3 regions of the Vreelandella sp. ssv genome follow, and region 1 is predicted to be linked to each of the others. Evidence: predicted binding sites of a transcription regulator. Region 1 holds the regulator's gene; each other region holds the start of a gene.
What was found. The regulator LexA, encoded in region 1, represses DNA repair genes until DNA is damaged. The targets are predictions, from matches to a motif close to TACTGTNTANNTANACAGTA.
Positions count from the first base shown of each region.

Region 2: the regulator LexA is predicted to act here: its motif matches at 3,689-3,708, upstream of AC5TBW_RS07870 (DNA topoisomerase III).
Region 3: the regulator LexA is predicted to act here: its motif matches at 1,974-1,993, upstream of recN (DNA repair protein RecN).

Region 1 is NZ_CM182545.1:2,241,299-2,248,262, forward strand. Features, by position in the region: gene AC5TBW_RS10275 (hypoxanthine-guanine phosphoribosyltransferase) at 1-449, opposite strand, end outside; gene nagZ (beta-N-acetylhexosaminidase) at 498-1,529, opposite strand; gene AC5TBW_RS10285 (L,D-transpeptidase family protein) at 1,596-2,132, opposite strand; gene AC5TBW_RS10290 (TetR/AcrR family transcriptional regulator) at 2,110-2,787, opposite strand; gene lexA (transcriptional repressor LexA) at 3,055-3,738, shown strand; gene AC5TBW_RS10300 (energy-coupling factor ABC transporter permease) at 3,747-4,418, opposite strand; gene purU (formyltetrahydrofolate deformylase) at 4,443-5,297, opposite strand; gene AC5TBW_RS10310 (ribonuclease J) at 5,528-6,964, shown strand, end outside.
Region 2 is NZ_CM182545.1:1,725,932-1,732,895, reverse strand. Features, by position in the region: gene AC5TBW_RS07885 (AmpG family muropeptide MFS transporter) at 1-434, shown strand, start outside; gene AC5TBW_RS07880 (SEC-C metal-binding domain-containing protein) at 454-2,271, opposite strand; gene AC5TBW_RS07875 (ABC1 kinase family protein) at 2,378-3,619, opposite strand; gene AC5TBW_RS07870 (DNA topoisomerase III) at 3,829-5,745, shown strand; gene AC5TBW_RS07865 (TetR/AcrR family transcriptional regulator) at 5,855-6,469, opposite strand; gene AC5TBW_RS07860 (homocysteine S-methyltransferase family protein) at 6,710-6,964, shown strand, end outside.
Region 3 is NZ_CM182545.1:320,944-327,907, forward strand. Features, by position in the region: gene fur (ferric iron uptake transcriptional regulator) at 1-109, shown strand, start outside; gene recN (DNA repair protein RecN) at 253-1,926, opposite strand; gene grpE (nucleotide exchange factor GrpE) at 2,138-2,779, shown strand; gene dnaK (molecular chaperone DnaK) at 2,938-4,872, shown strand; gene dnaJ (molecular chaperone DnaJ) at 4,998-6,143, shown strand; gene AC5TBW_RS01565 (DMT family transporter) at 6,233-6,964, shown strand, end outside.

The DNA of each region.
Region 1 (6,964 bases):
TTACGATTATGCTGCTTATCCACTAGCACAGCGGTCGTGACACTGGCTGCCTGGGCTTCTTCACAGTATGCCAAAATGGCGGCTAGCGTCGCACCTTCATCCAAGATGTCATCGACAATCACCACGTGGCGACCCGCCATTGGCACTTCGGGAGAAACGCGCCAAAAGAGTTCGCCGCCGCGCAGCTCGTTGCGGTAACGAGTGGCGTGCAGGTAGTCCACTTCAAGAGGAAAACCTAACCGGGTAAGCAGATGGCCAGTGGTGATCAGGCCTCCATTCATGACGCAATAAAAAACCGGCAGCTTGTCTCCTAAATCCCGGGTAATCGCTTCCGCCATACGATCAAGCGCCCGCTCTACCTCTTGCTGAGAAATCAGACAGTCGGCGTTATCCATCAACTCACGCATTGAGTCCAGTGACTCTAATGCTTCTTTATCCAACTTTGACATCTAAACTCCAGGCGGGTTAAAAGCTTCGTTTACATCAGCAGTGTGCATTTACACAGCATTCGGTTTCGGCCTATCAGCCAATGCTTCCAGCTTCGCGTGGGCCCGACGCCAACGACCCAGCGCGCTTAAAGCATCCAAATCAGGCCGTGCTCGGCTATAGCGCAGCTTGGCAGGACGCTTCGTTTCAATACCTTTGCAAGCCTCAACGACCTCAAGCGCGGCTGCTCGATCATTGCATACCAGCAGCATATCGCACCCCGCCGATAGTGCTGCTTGAGCACGCTGCCTGGGGCCGCCCGCTTCGTGGGCACCTGCCATACTTAAATCATCAGAAAAAATACAGCCTTTAAACCCCAGCGATTCGCGAAGCATCCCAAGCCAACTCGGAGAAAATCCGGCAGGGCGGCTATCAAAAGCGCGGTAAATCACATGGGCAGGCATAACACCCTCTAACTGGGTGGCGAGATGGGTAAAGGGCACAAGGTCGCGCTGTTTAATCGCCTCTAATGAACGGTCGTCCACCGGCAGTGCAACGTGAGAGTCAGCCGCGACGCCACCATGGCCAGGGAAGTGTTTTCCCACGGCGGCCATGCCGGCATCGTGAAGCCCTAAAATGAAAGCGCCGCCGAGCTGCGCGACATGATGGGGGTCACTACTAAAGCTTCGATCGCCAATAACGCTAGAGACCCCGCTCTCCACATCCAGTACCGGCGCAAAGCTAAGATCCAACCCACAGGCTGCCATTTCCATGCCCAATAGCCAGCCAGCATCTTTTGCCAATACAAGCCCATCTTCCGGAATGTCGCGATAACACTCGCCAATACGCGCCATGGCAGGAAGGCGAGTCATCCCCTCTTTAATGCGCTGGACACGCCCGCCCTCTTGATCAACCCCAATCAGCAAATCAGCGCGTACGCGGCGAATATCGCTACATAGCTGACGTACCTGGTAGCCATTCTCAACATTCCGGGCGAATAAGATGACACCCCCTACCGCCGGTTCAGTGAGCAAGCGCTTTTCTGTGGCCGTCAATTTCGTGCCTTCAAGGTCGAGCATGACCGGGCCTAACGGTTGAGTCATCGTGATAGGTCCACCAATAAAAGGGGCGATGATTTTAGACGATCGTCTAGCGGTGTCAAAACCTGATTAATCAAAGCACTGCCGACCACCGTGTAGCCAAACCGGCGTGCCTGGCACCGCTAGCGAAAATATATAGAGCAAATCACTATTACGTAAACGAACACAGCCATGGGAAGCGGCCACCCCCATTGGCTCGTCGGGCGGCGTGCCATGTAGGTAAATATAGCGCCGCTGAGAGTCTACTTGTCCACCACGATTAACGCCTTTTTCTAGCCCGCACAACCACAGAATACGCGTCAAGATCCAGTCTCTCTCAGGATGCGCATCAGCGAGATCAGGGGAGAAAGTCTCGCCTGTCCAGCGCCGCCCACGAAATACCGCATTTTCTGGCATACCGTCACCAATGGCCGCTCTTATATAGTGCCAACCATGGGGGGTTTTACCGCTACCATTGCGCTCACCACTACCAGCGGCACCAGACGATATCTCACACTCATGGAGAACTTTTGCCCCTCGCCAGCAGCGTAGCTGCTGCTGAGTGGTGTCTATTTCTAACCAGATACTCTCCGTTGGGGGTAGCTCAGCTAGCCTGGGCGTTCGCATATTTTCCTTCTTCGAGTGCTGGGGGTAACGGTGCATTCATGGCAGCGACAACTACCGGACGCAACCGTCGAACTAAATCCCGTACGGTGACCTGCTCGTGATAATCCTTTTCAGCAATATCACGCAGCGCATCAAGACCAGAAAGCGTAAAAATTACCGTGCCGAGCATAAAGTGTAGCCGCCAAAAGCGCTCCGCGTCAGGCAAGTCTGGCGTTGCTTGACGCACAAGTTCGGTAAAGCGGGTAAACACATCACCATACTCTTGCTGAATATGGCGCCTAAGATGTCCTTGCGCCTGGCTATAGGCCAGGCCTAATAAGCGCATAAAAACTTTTAGGCTGTTACGCTCAGCTGGCACTGCCAGCACAGTGGTAGCCATTGTTTCGAGTAGCGTTTCAAGCGGGATAACGCTCCCTGTGTGCTGGGCTTCAAGCTTATCAAGCGCAGTATGAAAACGCTGTGTAAAGGGATCCAAGTAGCGAGAAAAAACGGCCTGAATCAAGGCTTTCTTTGAACCGAAATGATAGTTCACGGCCGCTAAATTGACGCGCGCTTTGCTAGTGATATTGCGCAGCGAGGTTTCAGCGAAACCACGCTCTGCAAACAGCACTTCCGCGGTATCAAGTATACGGGTCACCGTATCAGATTGAGCCATGTTGCTCTCCAGGGAAACGAGTGTTTAAAACATAGCAAAATACTATGCCATAACTTTGACAGGCTCAACGCTTGATTTGTTAATGAAATGCGGCCAAGTAAATAAGTAAAAACTTAGTTTCAAACGATTAGGAAAAATTCACCGCCTCCGGCAATAGGCATTGACAAGCCATATACTGGACAGAGGAACATACTGTATACTTAAACACTTATCGATTAAGTCGACATTTAACTTGTTACTGTCTATTCACTATTTTTGGAGTCTGGTATGTCGCGTCCGCTAACCGCTCGCCAACAGCACGTATTTGATTTTATCGTTAAGACCATGGGCGAATTTGGCTACCCTCCGACCCGTGCTGAGATTGCTAAAGCACTCGGTTTCCGCTCCCCAAATGCAGCTGAAGAACACCTTCGTGCGCTTGAACGAAAAGGGGTTATTCGCATTATCCGCAATACGTCACGCGGCATTCGCCTGCCCAACCAAGAGCCCCAGGAAATAGTGGACAGCAGCGTGGCTACGTTACCCGTTGCCAATCATATTGAATCACCACCGGCTGGACTGCCTGTCATTGGTGAAGTCGCCGCTGGAAGCCCCATTCTCGCTGCAGAACATATAGATCGCTACTGCCCGCTGCCTGCTGAGTACTTCACCCCTAAGGCCGACTATTTGCTGCGCGTCCGGGGACTCTCAATGAAGGATATTGGCATTTTAGAGGGTGACTTATTGGCTGTTCATCGCACTGAGCGAGTGCGCGATGGCCAGATTGTGGTGGCGCGTTTAGATGATGAAGTGACCGTCAAGCGCTTCAAGCGCCAAGGACATCAGGTAACGCTGTTTGCTGAAAACCCAGACTTTGCGCCCATTGAAATCGATCTTCGCTCCCAGTCGCTCAATATCGAAGGAGTGGGCGTTGGCGTTATTCGCGGCGGCAATGGTCAGGCTCTCGGCTAACATCACCTTCACTGCATATCGATGTAGCGGTGGTCATTGAAAGTGGCCACCCAATTAGGGTGATAGACCAGCAGGATACTCAGCAGCATGCCGGTGATAAACGCTTCCGAAGGCATTAACAAGGGCAAGAAGCGTGCATACTCTTGGGCTAGATAAATAGCGTCAGGGTCGGTACCTGCTACGGTGATCAGTAGCACCGCTACTAACCCGCCCCCCAGCGTAGCCAGCGCCGTACCGAAAAAACCGCAGGCAAATAGAAACACCATCAGATTATCCGGCAGTCGGCGATCGACCAGCCGCCATACCGTGCCAATGATGGCTGCTGGCACCACCCCTGTTACCAGTACGTTAGCGCCTAACAGCATCCACTCATTGCGGCCTATTACCACCATCGCCACATTAATCAGTACATTGCTGATGAGTGCTAACGGTGCTTTAAATACCAGAGTCATCAATACCGTAAAGACAAGGTGCAGCGTTAGCCAGTCCACTGCTTGAGCGCGCAGTTGCCACATCAGCACTACCGCTAGGGTTGCCCCTAACCAGCGATGCTGAAGTGCACCATCCTTGATTAGCGCTTGCCAAGGCCGACGCAAAAGTGCCCAGGCTACCACGCTTAACGAGAGTAGTGAGGTAAGCACTAGCGCCCAAGGCGCTAATACACTTTGCGCGAATGACATAGCGACCTCTTACGTTACCAATCGTTAGCTAAAGACCACCGTTTTATTGCCATGAACCAGCACACGATCCTCAAGATGCCAGCGTAAACCGCGCGCTAGAACCGCCTTTTCAACGTCTCGGCCAAAGCGCACTAAATCAGTAGGCGTATGACAGTGACTAACACGATGAATATCCTGTTCGATAATCGGGCCAGCATCGAGTTCCTCGGTGACATAGTGACAGGTTGCGCCAATCAATTTAACACCGCGTTGATACGCTTGGTGGTAAGGTTTAGCACCAGCGAAAGAGGGCAAAAAACTATGGTGAATGTTAATCACCCGACCTTCATAGCGTGCACACAAGTCAGGCGGTAGGATTTGCATATAGCGTGCCAGCACGATGCAGTCAGCGCGGGCGTTATCGATTACAGTCTGAACGTCGGCAAACGACGCCTGCTTGTTTTCAGCATCGACCGGCACATGGTGGTAAGGGATGCCGTACCACTCGGTCAATGAACGCATGTCGTCATGGTTTGAGATCACTCCAACAATATCGCAATCCAGTTCACCTCCCTGCCAGCGATAAAGCAGATCCACTAAGCAGTGCGACTCCCGCGACACCATTAACACCACCCGACGACGCTTCTGGGTATCGACCAGTGACCACTGCATATTGAATTCGCTAGCGACCGTTTCAAACGATGCACGTAGCGATTCTACCGACATAGCCACTGAATCTGCCAAAATTTCGTAACGCATAAAAAAACAGCCGGTTTCTAAGTCAGAGTGCTGGCTTGCTTCGGTGATCGAGCCACCCTGATGGGCAATAAAGCTCGAAACGCGAGCCACAATACCTACTTGATCGGGACAGGACACAACTAAACGATAATAATGAGACATGTAATTTACTCTTGACCTATTTCTACGCTAATTATGATAAACCAGCGACTTAGACTGCGTATTGTATCGGAAGGCCAAGGATGATTGTTAGCCGCCCCTGCCTTCCCGTATAGTTAAGGCACTACTTTTTAGGCTTTTCATAACTGATGCATTCACCACGCGTTCAAATTCGTCCCCGTCGTCGTCCACCGCTGCGCATGCTGCCGCTAGGGGGATGCGGTGAGATTGGAATGAATCTAACGCTATACGGCCATGACGATCACTGGATTGCCGTCGACTGCGGCATGATGATTCGCCAGGATCTTCCCAACTCACCGCTTCAGGTTCCTAATCTCGATACCCTGAAAGCATTAGGGATCGTACCCAAAGCGCTTTACATCACCCACGGACATGAAGACCACATAGGGGCAGTCGCCTGGCTCTGGCCGATGTGGAACTGCCCTATTTATGCCACCCCATTGGCGGCTGGGTTGTTGAGACTGAAATTTGCTGAACATCAGCTTAGTAGTGCCGCTATCCAAGTTATCGAACCAGGCGAGGCGCTTGAAAGCGGGCCATTTACGCTACGCTACCTCCCTTTGACGCACTCAATTCCCGAAAGCTGTGCCTTAATGATGATGGCCGGTGGCTACCGTGTTTTACACACCGGTGACTGGAAGCTCGATCCTGAACCGCTGATTGGTACACCGATGAGCGCCGCACAGTTTAGGGCGCTCGCACCGGTCGATTTAGTCGTTGGCGATTCGACCAATGCGCCAATGCCAGGGCACTCCGGCAGTGAGGGCGATGTCGCCAGAGCGCTGACAAAAACCCTCAGCAACTGCCAGGGCCGCGTCGTTGTCTCTTGCTTCGCTAGCAATCTGGCACGGGTGTTGGCCATAGGACGTGCAGCTCACCAATGCGGCCGGCGCATCAGCTTGATGGGGCGCTCCATGGAGCGCATGGTGAGTGTCGCGCGGGGGCTCGGCTATATGGATGATTTACCGCCGCTGGTGCCGAATCACGATCTCGGTTATTTACCACCGGATGAAGTGGTCATTATCGCCACCGGCAGCCAGGGGGAGCCCCGTGCGGCGCTCCAGCGTCTTGCCCAGGGCCGCCACCCCTTTGTTGACCTTCAGTCAGGTGATAACGTCATTTTCTCGGCTAAAGCCATTCCGGGCAATGAACGCCCCATTGAACAGCTTAAAAAGCGTCTGACGCAATTTGGTGTGCGCATCTATGATGAATTCAATCATCCCGAATTACATGCCACCGGGCACCCTGCTCAGGATGAGTTAATCAAGCTTTATCACTGGGTTAAACCGAAATATCTGCTGCCCGTTCATGGCGAAGCGCGACACCAGCAGGCCCATCAGGCCATTGCTAGCCAGCTGGGCATCAGCGCACCGCTAACGCCGATTAATGGCGATTTAATCTGCTTTGACAATCATGGATTGCGCTGTGAGGCGCGCTACCCGCAGCCCCCCTGCATTGTCAGTCAAAACAGCGTCGTGCCCCATCCTGGTCTAGAAGTGAATGACGCCAAAACGGCCCGCCGGGGCAGTTTGTACTTAGCGCTACCAGTCACCGCAACTGACATTGGCTGGGCGCGTATTGGCCGATTGATGCTAGACTCTTCGGGCGCCAGCCCGCTAGATGAAGATAGTTTTAGCGACTGGCTGGAT
Region 2 (6,964 bases), 520 kb from region 1:
GTATTGCCGGCGGCATTTTAGGTGGGCTTTTCGTCGCGCGCTACGGTATCGGCCCTTTGCTGATCTTTGGCGCTGGGTTGGTGATGGTAACCAACTTGCTGTTTGCCTTACTGGCTATCGTGGGAAATCAGCTACCGATGCTGGTAGTCACGATTATTGGCGATAACCTCGCCAACGGTTTAGCCAGCGCGGTGTTTATCGCCTTCCTTTCCAGCCTCACATCACGCGCCTATACCGCAACGCAGTACGCGCTGTTCTCATCGCTAATGACACTACCAGGAAAGTTTTTGAGCGGATTCGGCGGGCTGGTTGTTACTTCTCAGGGCTACCCAAGCTTCTTTGTCATCGCAACATTATTAGGTCTACCCGCCATTGTCTTGGCGATTTGGATCAGCCGAGACAAGCAGTTAGTGCCGACCCCCAAGCCTGCTTAAAGAGGCTTGAAGGTTTAGGCTAACGGTGCATTTCGAGCCAAGCCAAGGCCCCTGGCGTAGTGCGCCACTGATCGCGCATCAAGGTGCGGTACTGCCACGCTTCCGCCCGTGAGCCGGGGTCAACCTGGCCATCGGGGTGAGGCATGGAAGGCCGCGGGCTCTCTGCGCAAAGTAGCTCTAACGCGTAGCGGTTATGGCCAAGCACATCACCAAGGGCGGCTTCTGCTGCCTCATGCTGCTCTAACCGATAGAGCGCCAGGGTTTTACCCATTAAAAGCCCCAGCACCAACGAGCCATCGTCGTCATTCTCTTCGGCTAACGCCAGCGCTTCTTCGTTGCGGTCATCGCGCAACAGTTGATCCAGCACCAGCTCGCGTAGCCCTAAACTATCTTCCTGATCGATCAACAGTAGCTCTTCGGCTAACTCCCGAGAGTGCTGACGCGCGCCGCGCTCCATACCCACTACCAGCGCCAAACCCGTGCGTAGAAGCATAGCGTTGTTGGCATCGTCCCAGCATAGGTTACCGTCGCCTTCGGCGCGGGCTTGCTCCAACCAGCGCGAAAGGCGCAGTGCTAGCGGCTGCAAGAGGCTTGGCGCCATCCACGGCAGGCTGCCAAAGCGGCTAGTCAGTGCCAGCGTTAAGTCTTGCACTACCTGCGGGGCGTCCAGCCACTCCGGGTGCGCGCACAGCGCCGACATCCACTCGATGGCGTTACCCCATGGGTCATCGCGAAAACCCAGCGCGACGTCTTCATCCACTAACACCTGAAACTGCTCATGCCAGCCGGCAAACAGCGTGGCTTCCCGGGCGCTAGTGTTATACAGCAGACGGCCACTGTCAGGGTCGGCGCTGACATCGATTTTAGGCGCGGTAGGCAGCGCGGCCAGTAGCGCTTGAAGCGCCACAAGCGGTGTGGCGAGATCTTCTTCTGCGCTAAGCAGTTGATCAGCCAGCGTCGCGCCGGGGTTATCGGCCAGCGCGGCTAGAAACTCCAATTGATCTTCATCCAGTTCGCCTTGGCGAACCAGGCGGCGATACCAGAAGTTGGCGCGCTCTTTGGCTTCCTGCTCGTGGCCTTCATGCAGCAGGAGCATGGCTTCAATGTAAGCCAAGGTCGGCGAGTCAGGCAGCGCCTGCTGGGCTTTAACGAATGCCCCGCGAGCGCTATCCAGATCATCGTTATCGAGGTGCATCAAGCACAGTCGTTCAAGGGCAACACCGCGTAAGAACAGCGGCCCGCGCTCCATCACTTCGTCGAGTAGATCGGCGCGCTTGCGGGTGAAGCCACGCTCTTGATAAATATCCAGGAGAATTTCAAACGCGGGTTCCGCCTGCTCCGGCAGCCGTGACCAGTCGCTACCGTCGAACAGCGATTCAAGAATTTGCATCGCGCGGCCTGTTTGGCCGCTTTCAGCGGCGATTAGCCCAGCTTCAAGCAGCGCTTGAGGAGGCGCTTGCTGGCTATCTAATGCAGCTTTCAGGGTGGCGCCTTTCCACTCACGGAGCGACAGCATCCACATCATCTGATCAGGGATATCGGTGGGAAATTCAATCTTGTAGCAGCACTGCTTGAACTTTCGCCCAGAGTCACACCAGCAAGGCTCATTACGCCCCGGTGTAGCGAGCGGTTCACAGGCAAAATCGAGCCGCTCCAGCGGCGTTTGCGACCACAGCACGGGCGCCAATGCCTGAGCCATTGCCACATCGCCTTCGAATGAGTCCGCACCTTTGGCGCGCACCCAGGTCATGAAGTCCGGATAGTGTTCTTGTTGCCTAATTGCCGAGAGTGCCCCGGAGGCAAATCCCAGCAGTTGATCGACCCATACCGCCAGCATTGCCGTCTCCACTGTGTTTTACGATGACCCGTAATCGATGTCTAAAATGAAAGCGGCATAGTTTATCACGAAGGCCGACGCCCCCGCAGCGGCAATCGGTTTATCGTCAATGGGCCCGTTGTAACAATGGGGTCGTACGCTCATTCATATCCAATCGCGCGCCTAAGCGCACTAGATTCCAGTAGTGACCGTTGAGTGCGCGTGACAGTAGCAGTGTGTCCGCTGGGGGTTGCAGGCGGTCCATGGCCGCCCACACCTTGGGCGTGAGCTCGCGTAAACGACGGTGAACACGCACGTCGCTGAAATCCTGCTCACCCGGTGCGAACAGCGGCGCGATACACTCCGCCGATTCGCGATAGAGCGCTAACGGCGCGCCCTGCCCCTGGCGACCGCCCATCTGCATCAACGCCTCATCCATGCCCATGGGATCATGCTTTAACGTGGCATCAAGCAGTTGCATCATCGCTTTGATGCGTGCCTCCGGCACGGCGATCACCGCGCCTAAATCGTAAATAACCAGTCGCCCTTGGGCATCGGCAGCGAAGTTACCCGCATGCGGGTCAGCGTGCAGTTCGCCGTAGGTAAATAGCTCCTGGGTAATCCAGTCGGCTAATGTTTTGGCAATGCCTTGGCGCGTTGCATCATCGGCATCAGCCAGCTCTCGCAACGGCGTGCCGTCGACAAAACGCATAGCCAACACGTGTTGCCCGGAAAGCGCCAGCAGCGGCTCGGGAATGACGAGCCGCGGGTCATCTTTATAACGTTCACGGTAACGGGCCAAGGCATCGGCTTCAGCGTGATAATCCAACTCGCCCCTCAGGCTTTCGGCGAGCTCATCAAACAGGGCATCCAACCGCGCCTGGGGAACCTTAAACCAACGGCCTAACCGCATAATGCGTCGCACCTGAACCAAATCACTCTCTAATACATCGGCAAGGCCCGGATACTGCACCTTGAGCACCACCGTTTCGCCCTCGTGGGTGGTGGCACGATGCACCTGCCCCATGGAGGCACTGGCAAACGGCCGCTCCTCGATTTCGCTGAAGTAGTAGTCGAGATCGCCATACTGCAGTATCAACGCTTCTCGAATCCGCGGCCACGGCATGGGTTCGGCTTGGCGCTGAAGGCGAGCTAACTCCTCAGCAAGATCCGGAGGCAATAAGTCATCCCATTGAGACATGATTTGCGCAAGTTTCATGGCCGGACCTTTAAGCTCTGAAAGCCCTTCAAACAACGCTTCGCCCAGGGCGCGCCAATCCGCCTGACCGCCCAAGCGGGTTTTCAGCAACGCCCCACCGGTGCGTGCGCCCAACCCCATCAAACGTCGTGTTCTGCCCTGTTCACGCATGCTTATACCCCTTTAATAACCATCCCGATGTTCCAACGCAGTGTCATTACAGCCAATTATTTATACAAACTTTGTACAACTTAACAGCATTGGCAATTTATCGCATCACTCTACTGCCTTCCTGCTCCACTCACCAATGTCAGTCACTAACCGTGAAAGCGTCTGCTACCATAGGCACCATCAAAGGATACGATGAAGGCTTTGCTGCTATGCGCCTGATAATTGCCGAAAAACCCAGCCTCGCCCAAGCCATTGCCGAGGCATTACCGGGCACTAGCCGACGCCAGGAAGGCGCGGTGGTATGTGGTGACACCACGGTCACCTGGTGCCTGGGGCATTTACTAGAGCAAGCGCCGCCGGAGGCCTACGATCCCGCCGATAAACAGTGGCGTTTAGACCGCCTCCCGATTGTGCCGCACCAATGGAAATTGATGCCTCGTTCTAAAGCACGCGGCCAACTGGCGGTGATTCGCAAACTGATCAAACAGGCCACCGATGTGGTACACGCTGGCGACCCCGACCGCGAGGGCCAGCTGTTAGTGCAAGAAGTCATCGAGTACATGAAGTATCGCGGCCCGGTGCAACGGCTGCTGATTAGCGACCTTAACAAGCCCGCCGTCAGCCGGGCGCTTACCAAGCTAAGCTCCAACACTGAGTACCAGCCGCTCTTTCTAGCAGCCCAGGCACGTTCCCGTGCCGACTGGCTGTATGGCATCAACCTAACCCGTGCATGGACACTCACCGGCCGCCAGGCGGGGCACGATGGTGTGCTTTCTGTCGGCCGTGTGCAAACCCCGGTATTGGGATTAATCGTGCGCCGCGATAACGCCATCCGTGATTTTGTGCCCCACCCGTTCTATCCGCTGTGGGTGGATCTCAAGGTTGCCCAGGGCCAACTGCGTGCTTGGTGGGCGCCCCAAGAGCACCAACCTCTCGATGATCAAGGCCGCTTGATTGATCGCGCCCCCGCGGATGCCCTCGCGGCACAGTTACCCGGCGCATCCGGCCAACTGACCAAACTCGACCAGCAGGAGAAACGCCAGGCACCGCCGCTGCCCTACTCCCTCTCTGCCCTCCAGGTAGACGCCGCCCGCCGCCATGGGCTTTCCGCGCAAATGGTGTTGGATATTTGCCAACGGCTATATGAGCGCCACAAACTGATTACCTACCCTCGCTCAGACTGCCGCTACCTGCCGGAAGAGCACCTTCAGCTTGCCCAACGCAGCCTGACCAGCGCCTGCCAAAACGATGAAGCCCTTCAGCAGTGGCTGAAGGGCGCAGACTTCACCCTTCGTTCCAAGGCGTGGAACGATAAACAGGTGGGCGCACACCATGCGATCGCCCCCACCGGCAAACCGGCAGATTTCAGCCAGCTCTCCGCTACCGAAGGCCATGTTTTTAGATTGATCGTGCGCAACGTGATGGCGCAGTTCTATCGTCCGCTTCGCACTTTCGAAGTCAAAGCAGAGTTTACGCTTCTGAATGAAGCCTTCCGTGCCCGCGGGCAAAGCATTCTCGACCCAGGTTGGAAGCCGCTCTTCACGACCCGCGATGAAACCCCGCCGCTGCCACCACTCACCCAAGGCGAGACCTGCCAGGCTCTTGGCGCAGGCGTTGAAGAGAAAGAGACCCGTCCACCGGAACCGTTCACCGATGCCAGCCTGATCAAGGCCATGATGAACATCGGCCGCTACGTGGATGACCCGGAAGTGCGTCGTACGCTTCGCGATACCGACGGCCTGGGCACCGAAGCCACCCGTGCGGGCATTATCGAAACCCTGGTACAGCGCGGCTACCTGGTTCGCCAACAAAAAGCCCTGCGCGCCACCAAGCTGGGCACCGCCCTGATCGCCGCCCTGCCCAGCGCTGTCAGCACGCCTGAACGCACCGCGCTATGGGAGCAGCGCCTGCGGGCGATTTCCGAACAGCAGGACGACCCCGGTGCCTTTCAGCAGGCGTTACTGGATGATTTACGCGGTTTGCTCACTCACAGTGATGCGGCAAAGTTAAGACAAAGCCTGCAGGCCGCCGGGGGTGAAACTGGCTCGCCAGCGAAGCGCACAAGTAAGCCGAGAAAGAGCTATACGAAAAGGAAAAGTACCGCAGCCAGGAAGAAAACAAGCTAAAGGTGGCATTGTTAAGTCGGCCAGTTAAACAGTCGTTAAACAGCGAGCGGGCAATTGAAAAATTATCCTGGCAGGATCACACATGGCTGCCTGAGCGTATCGGCTCTTATCAGGAGGAACGATTAAAGAGCAGCTTGATGTAAGAGCGTAAAAGGATAATCTGCTCGCTTAGCACCTTAGGCTCGCCAACCGCTCTCGATAGAACGATCCCACCCTCAACAGTGCTTGATATCATGTCTGCGACCGCTCTGAGATCGACGTCATCCCGAGGGGGATAGATCGCCGCTATCTCCTGCAATATAACCAGAAAGCGTTTTCGCCAGACCAAGATGGCCTGCTGATTGAGCGTCCTAACATTGCGGTCGAACATTCTCTCGGAATACGCGACTGTTGCCACCAGACATCCCGGATGTCCCTTGGGGAGATCCATCATCATTTCCGCCAGCAATTTCAGCCCTATGAGGAAAGCATGTAAGGGATCGTCGTGCAATTCACGTGCTCGACTAAAAACATCATCCAAAATAGCCTCTTCAGTATCAAGGTAGCGTTGCAGGAGAGCTCGAGCGAGTTCGTTCTTGTCCTTAAAATGGTAGAAAAAGCCGCTTTTGGTTATTTCCGCTTCAGCAATAATTTCGTCAATCGACGTAGCCCCGAACCCTTTAGACAGAATACCTGCCTGGGCTATATCAAGAATCAACTCACGTTTTGATCTGACTCTAGACATTCGCCACCTCCCGATTCGCGACTGTACCGCGAGTACAGTTGTCGCTCTCACTAATACTCACCATCTCACAAATTCCATCTTAACCAATTGAAAATAATAATATTTTTAAAATAAAAATACCTGCCCTCAAGTAGCCTATCGCCGCTGGGGTGGCTCAGCTATTTTCAGGACATGGGGACAAGTGTCTCCTTGAAAATAATAGCGCAATTCATTAACGCCATTACCAATCGGAGATAACCAATGAAAACAACGTCATTTCCTGAGCCCATCCCTGGCCGCTACTTTCTCACTGAAGGCGGAATCGAAACTGAAATTATGTATAAATGGGGGTTCGATTTACCTGAATTTGCTATGTTCCCACTTCTAGAAAAAAGCGATGCTGCCCAGGCCATACGTGGGATGTACCGTCGCTATTTAGATGTGGTAGCCAGTCACAAGCGTTCTGCTCTGATCGGCGGCTTTGATTACCGCGCGAGTCCAGATTGGGGCGCAAAG
Region 3 (6,964 bases), 1.9 Mb from region 1:
CGCTGAAGAGCATGGCTACGAGTTAGTGGATCATGCGCTAGTGCTTTATGTTCGTCCACGTGGCTCCGATGTGACCCGCCAAGACAGCGGGCCGACGAACAGGAAATAATGTTCGTGGTTATACACTGCACTCGGCTCGGAAATATGAACGCCCCTGCATTACCTGTTCGAATTCGCCTTCAATGGAATTTGTCAGGTAATGAGGGGCGTTTTATTTTGTCGAGTATAAAGCCCCGTTACATGCTCTTCTAATCAGTGCGCCGGGCGCTGGCTTGCATGCAGCATTTCACGGGCATGAGCGAGGGTTTGGTCAGAGAGCGTCACACCGCCTAACATTCGCGCCAGCTCGCTGATACGCCCCTGTTCATCGAGCAGTGCCATTTGGGTCAGCGTGGTGTCGCGTTTTGCCTGTTTCTCGATATGCAGATGCTGGTGCGCCTGGGCTGCCACTTGCGGTAGGTGAGTCACCGTCATTACCTGGCCGTTTTCACCTAGCTTGCGCAGCAATTGACCGACGATTTCCGCAGTAGCGCCTGAAATGCCCACATCTACTTCGTCAAACACCAGGCTAGGCACCGTTGAGTGCGTCGCCGCGACCACTTGAATCGCCAAGCTAATCCGCGACAGTTCGCCGCCGGAAGCGACTTTGGTCAATGGTCGCGCGGGCTGGCCGGGGTTGGCGCTGATCAAAAACTGCACACGATCAAGGCCTTCGGGAGAGGGTGCCTCTTTCGCGGTGACTTCCACTTCAAAGCGGGCTTTGCCCATGGCTAAAAAGCCCAGCTGTTGCTGCACTTCCTTGCCCAAACGAAGCGCGGCTTTTTGACGGCTCTCGCTGAGTTTTTTCGCTTCCTGACGGTAGCTTTCGCGTAGCTCAACGACTCGCGCACTCAGTGCTTCTAAGTCATTGCCACCTTCTTCTAACTGCGCGACTTCTCGCTGTAGATCAGCATGCAGGGCGCATAGCTCTTCAGGGGCAACGTGATGCTTACGGGCGATCCGGTGGACATCGGTCATGCGCTCTTCAACCCAGGCGAGCCGCTCGGGGTCTAGTTCAGTGGTGCTAGCGAGGCGATTGAGTTCGCTGGAGGCCTCTTCCACCTGAATGCGCGCATCGCTCAGCATGGCCAGCGTGTTGGCCAGTGTGCCCTTGTCACTGCCTGGCAGCGCGCTTAAGTGAGCGAAAGCCTGGTTGAGTAGCGAGAGTGCACCACCTTCATCGCTGGCACAGCAGTCGGCGGCAAACTGGGTCTCGCGCAGGGTTTCTTCCGCGTGGGCGAGCGTATGTTGCTCCTCCTCCAGCGTCGCCAGCTCGCCCTCCGCCAGGCCGAGCTGGTCCAGCTCTTCCACCTGGTAGCGCAGCAACTGCCGTTTGGCTTCTACCTCACTGCCTTCTTCGCTTAGCTTTTTCAACTGACGGCGCGCATGGCGCCACTCGCGAAACGTTTCGGCTAATTGAGTGGTGGCATCGTTTAGACCTGCGTAATCGTCCAGCAACGAGAGGTGGGTCTCCTCGCGCATCAGGGCGTGGTGGGCGTGCTGACCATGAATCTGGATCAATTGTTCGCCCAGCGATTTAAGGTCTGAAATAGTCGCGGGGTGTCCGTTAATCCACGCTTTGGAGCGACCGTTAGCAGTGACGACGCGGCGCAGCAAGCACTCTTCGGCGGGGAGTTCACGAACCGTTAGCCACTCGACGGCGGCGGGCAGGTGCTGAATATCGAAACGTGCGGAAAGATCCGTACGCTCGCGGCCGTGTCGCACGCTTCCGGCATCGGCGCGCTCGCCCAGGCAGAGCCCGAGGGCGCCTAACAGAATCGATTTGCCCGCGCCGGTCTCCCCGGTAATCGCGGTCATGCCTCCCGTTAGGTCGAGCTCTAGATGGTCAACAATAGCGAAATCTTGAATAGCTAGCTGAGTAAGCATGGCGCCTCCTGAGGCGGTACAGCACAGAAGCTGGATACTTATCCAATAGTTGTTGATTTATACAGTAGTTAATAACTCACTTCAATGCACCTCTTGAGATGGAATTTATGGCCCCCATATAGCGTTCATGATCAGTTAAAGCTAGTGACTTAAAGCCTTACTTCTTTGCGCGTTGCCCGCGTGGCCGCGCCCTACTTTTTAGGAGCACAACATGGCGAAAGAACCGCAAACTCCGTTGGATGACGAACTGGCACGCCACGAGCAAGACGCCGATGGTGCCGAGCAGGCGGCGGAACAAGCCGCAGAAGAGCGCTTGATGGAAGGCGAGCTGGAAGGGTTGATCAATGACGAAGAGCCGTTAGAAGGAGGCGTCGATAACCCCGAAGCGGAAATGCTGGCAGCCCAGGTGGATGAGTTAGAGCAGAGTTTAGCTGATGCCAAAGATCAGGCCCTGCGCGCCGCCGCGGAAGCACAAAACGTTCGCCGCCGTGCCGAGCAGGAAGCCGAAAAAGCCCGCAAGTTTGCGCTTGAAAAGTTTGTTAAAGAGCTGCTGCCGGTCGTGGATAGCCTGGAAAAAGCGCTAGAGACTATGGAAGAGGGTGCCTCGGACATCCACCGTGAAGGCGTCTCCATGACCTTGAAGATGCAGGTGGATGTGCTTAACAAATTCGGGGTAGAAAGCATTGAGCCCCATGGTGAGCCCTTCGACCCGCAGGTGCACGAAGCCATGACCATGGTGCCTAACCCGGATCTTGATCCGAACACCGTGATGGACGTTATGCAAAAAGGCTATTTACTCAATGGACGCCTGGTGCGCCCGGCGATGGTTGTCGTGAGTAAAAAAGCCGATTAAGCCACTGGCGGCACAGAGTGTGAAATAAGAGTGTGAAAAAAAGCCCTTGAAATGTCAGCGGCGGCCCCCAAATAAAGGGCAACCCCGCGGGGAAACCCGCAGACAAGCTTTTAAAACTAAATTTTCAGTTTTGTAACAACCGAATTCGAGGTATTGCTATGGGACGTATAATTGGTATCGACCTGGGCACCACTAACTCTTGTGTGGCCGTGCTCGATGGTGACAGCGCTAAAGTTATCGAAAACGCCGAAGGCGGCCGTACGACGCCTTCTATCATCGCGTATACCGATGATGGTGAAACGCTGGTAGGTCAGGCGGCTAAACGTCAGGCCGTTACTAACCCAGAAAACACCCTGTACGCTATCAAGCGTCTAATTGGCCGTCGCTTTAAAGACGACGTTGTCCAGAAAGACATCAAAATGGTGCCGTACAAAATCACCGAAGCAGACAATGGTGATGCTTGGGTTGAAGTAAAAGGCAAAAAAATGGCACCGCCGCAGGTTAGCGCGGAAGTGTTGAAGAAAATGAAGAAAACCGCCGAAGACTACCTGGGCGAAACGGTCACCGAAGCCGTTATTACCGTACCGGCTTACTTCAACGACAGCCAGCGTCAGGCAACGAAAGATGCTGGCCGCATCGCGGGTCTGGACGTTAAGCGCATCATCAACGAACCAACCGCTGCCGCACTGGCTTACGGTATGGACAAGTCGCGCGGCGACAAAACCATCGCGGTCTATGACCTGGGTGGCGGTACCTTCGATATCTCTATTATCGAAATTGCTGACGTTGATGGCGAAACCCAGTTTGAAGTGTTGGCCACTAATGGTGACACCTTCCTGGGCGGCGAAGATTTCGACTTGGCGTTGATCAACTACCTGGTTGATCAGTTCAAGTCAGACAGCGGCATTGACCTGTCCGGCGACAACCTCGCCATGCAGCGTCTGAAAGAAGCCGCTGAGAAAGCCAAAATTGAGCTTTCCAGTGCCCAGCAGACCGACGTGAACCTGCCTTACATCACAGCCGACAACACTGGCCCGAAACACCTTAACGTGAAGGTGACACGCGCCAAGCTGGAGTCGCTAGTAGAAGAACTGGTTCAGCGCTCGCTCGAGCCGTGCAAAATGGCGCTGAAAGATGCGGGGCTGTCTGCGGCTGAAATCGACGAAGTGATCCTGGTCGGTGGCCAGACACGCATGCCGATGGTGCAGAAGAAAGCCGCTGACTTCTTCGGTAAAGAAGCACGCAAAGACGTTAACCCGGATGAAGCGGTTGCCGTTGGTGCAGCGATTCAGGGCGGCGTACTGGGTGGCGACGTTAAAGACGTTCTGCTGCTTGACGTCACTCCGCTAACCCTGGGTATCGAAACCCTGGGCGGCGTGATGACGCCACTGATCGAAAAGAACACCACCATCCCGACCAAGAAGACACAAACCTTCTCAACGGCGGATGACAACCAAACGGCGGTGACCATTCACGCCGTACAGGGTGAGCGTAAGCAAGTGTCGCAGAATAAGTCACTGGGTCGTTTTGATCTTGCTGACATTCCGCCGGCACCGCGCGGTGTGCCGCAGATCGAAGTCGCCTTTGACTTGGACGCCAACGGTATTCTGAACGTATCGGCGAAAGACAAAGCCACTGGCAAAGAGCAGTCGATTGTCATTAAGGCTTCCAGCGGTCTGTCCGAGGAAGAAGTCGAGCAGATGGTGCGCGATGCTGAAGCGCACGCCGAAGAAGATAAGAAGTTCGAAGAGCTGGTACAGCTGCGTAACCAAGCCGATGGCATGATTCACGCCACGCGCAAAACGTTGGAAGAAGCTGGCGACAAAGCGACTGACGACGAGAAGCAGGCGATTCAGACCGCTATCAGCGAGTTGGAAGAAGCGGTTAAAGGTGACGACGTCGATAACATTCAGAAGAAACTGGATGCATTGACTGAAGCTTCTGGTCAGCTAGCCCAGAAAATGTACGCCGAGCAGGCAGAAGCGGCTCAGCAAGAGGGCGGTGAAGGTACCGAAAACACAGGTTCCAAGCCGGAAGATGACGTGGTTGACGCCGAGTACGAAGAAGTCAACGACGATCAGAAAAAGCAGTAACAACCTCTTTCTGCCAAGGAAAAGCGGTGACGCGGGAGCTTACTCCCGCGTTGCTGTTTCCGCAGCCAAAGCGCACGAGATAAGTTTCTGTTAAGTGCGTAGCTAACCAGGAGGCGTAGGGCCCTATGTCCAAACGCGATTATTACGAAGTCCTGGGTGTCGAAAAAGGGGCCGATCAGAAAGAGATCAAGAAGGCCTATCGCCGTCTGGCGCAAAAATTCCACCCTGATCGAAACCCGGACGATAACACCTCAGCGGAAAAATTCCGTGAAGTGTCCGAAGCGTATGAAGTACTTAGCGACGGCGAGAAACGCGCAGCTTATGACCAGTTTGGCCATGCGGGCGTTGATGGCCAAGGCGGCGGCGGTGGTTTCGGCGGCGCAGGCGCTGGTGATTTCAGCGACATTTTCGGTGATGTGTTTGGCGATATTTTTGGCGGAGGTGGTGGTCGCCGCCGTGGGCCCAACGCCCCGGCACGCGGTTCCGACCTGCGCTATAACCTTGAGCTGGATTTAGAGAACGCAGTTTCAGGGACTACCGTCGATATTCGCGTGCCGCGGCATATCGAGTGTGACCGTTGCGATGGCGGCGGCGCCGAGCCCGGCTCGTCTAAAGAGACGTGCCCGACCTGTCACGGTCACGGTCAAGTGCGTATGCAGCAGGGCTTCTTCGCCGTGCAGCAGACTTGCCCGACCTGTCATGGCTCTGGTCAGCACATTAAAGTGCCGTGCCACAAGTGTAATGGCGAAGGGCGCGTACGTGAGACACGCACGCTGTCCGTCAAGATTCCGCCCGGCGTGGATACCGGTGACCGTATTCGTTTGAACGGTGAAGGCGAAAGCGGTGTTAACGGTGGCCCGCCTGGAGATCTGTATGTGCAGGTGGCTATCAAGCCACACCATATTTTCCAGCGTGACGGTAAACACCTGCAGTGTGACGTGCCGATCAACTTTGTCGATGCAGCGCTAGGTGGCGAGCTTGAAGTGCCGACGTTAGACGGTCGCGTGAAATTGAAGATTCCGCCGGAAACCCAGACAGGCAAGCTGTTCCGCCTGCGCGGTAAAGGCGTGAAGCCAGTACGCGGTGGTATGCCAGGTGATCTGCTGTGCAAAGTGGTAGTTGAAACCCCCGTCAAGCTTAACGATGAGCAGCGCGATCTATTGCGCCAGCTGCAACAGAGCTTCGACGACAGCAACAGCCACAATCACTCGCCGAAGAAAACCGGTTTCTTCGACAGCGTGAAGAGCTTCTTTGAAGATATGAAGCCGTAAGTCTGAGATAATGGTAAGCAGTTAGGTGTTTAGCCCAAAAACCCTCGGTTCGCCCGGGGGTTTTTGCTGTTTAAGGAATGATAAGCGCAATGGATCACCTTGAAGAAAGGCCCACCATGGGCATTTTGCTGCGGGTACTGTCTGGCCTGCTTTTTACCGGGATGCTGGTGTGTATCAAGGCAGTTAGTGAAGAAGTGCCTGTGGGGCAGTCGGTGTTTTTTCGCTCGTTGTTTGCGCTGCTGCCTATTGTCGTTTTCCTACTTCTGCGGCGGGAGTTCCCACGCGGATTGGCGACGCGCCGCCCGCTGGGGCATGCGTTGCGCTCCGGCCTGGGGGCGGCGGCGATGTTCGCTTCTTTTGCCGCCGTGGCGCTTTTGCCAGTGGCGGAAGCAACCCTGCTCGCTCAGCTTACGCCGGTCTTTATGGCGATTGGCGGTGTGCTGCTGCTGGGAGAGCGCTGCTCGCTTAATCGCGCGGGTGGCGTGGTGCTGGCGCTTGCTGGGGTAGCCGTGCTGATTTTGCCTGGGCTTAATGCCAGTTCCAGTAACGGCCAAGCGACCGGGTACGCGCTAGGGGCGTTGGGTGCGCTGCTAACGGCCGGTGCTTTATTAACCGTCAGGCGTATTTCGCGCACCGAGACGGCAGCTTCAATCGCCTTCTACTTTATTTTAGTGGCTGCGCTGGCAGGGCTGGCAACGCTGCCATTGGGCTGGGCAGCACTCAACCGGGTAGAGTTTGCGCTGTTGGTGTTCTCAGGTCTGTTTGGCGGTGCTGCTCATATCGCGATGACATTGGCCCTACGCTACGCCGAGGCATCGCGT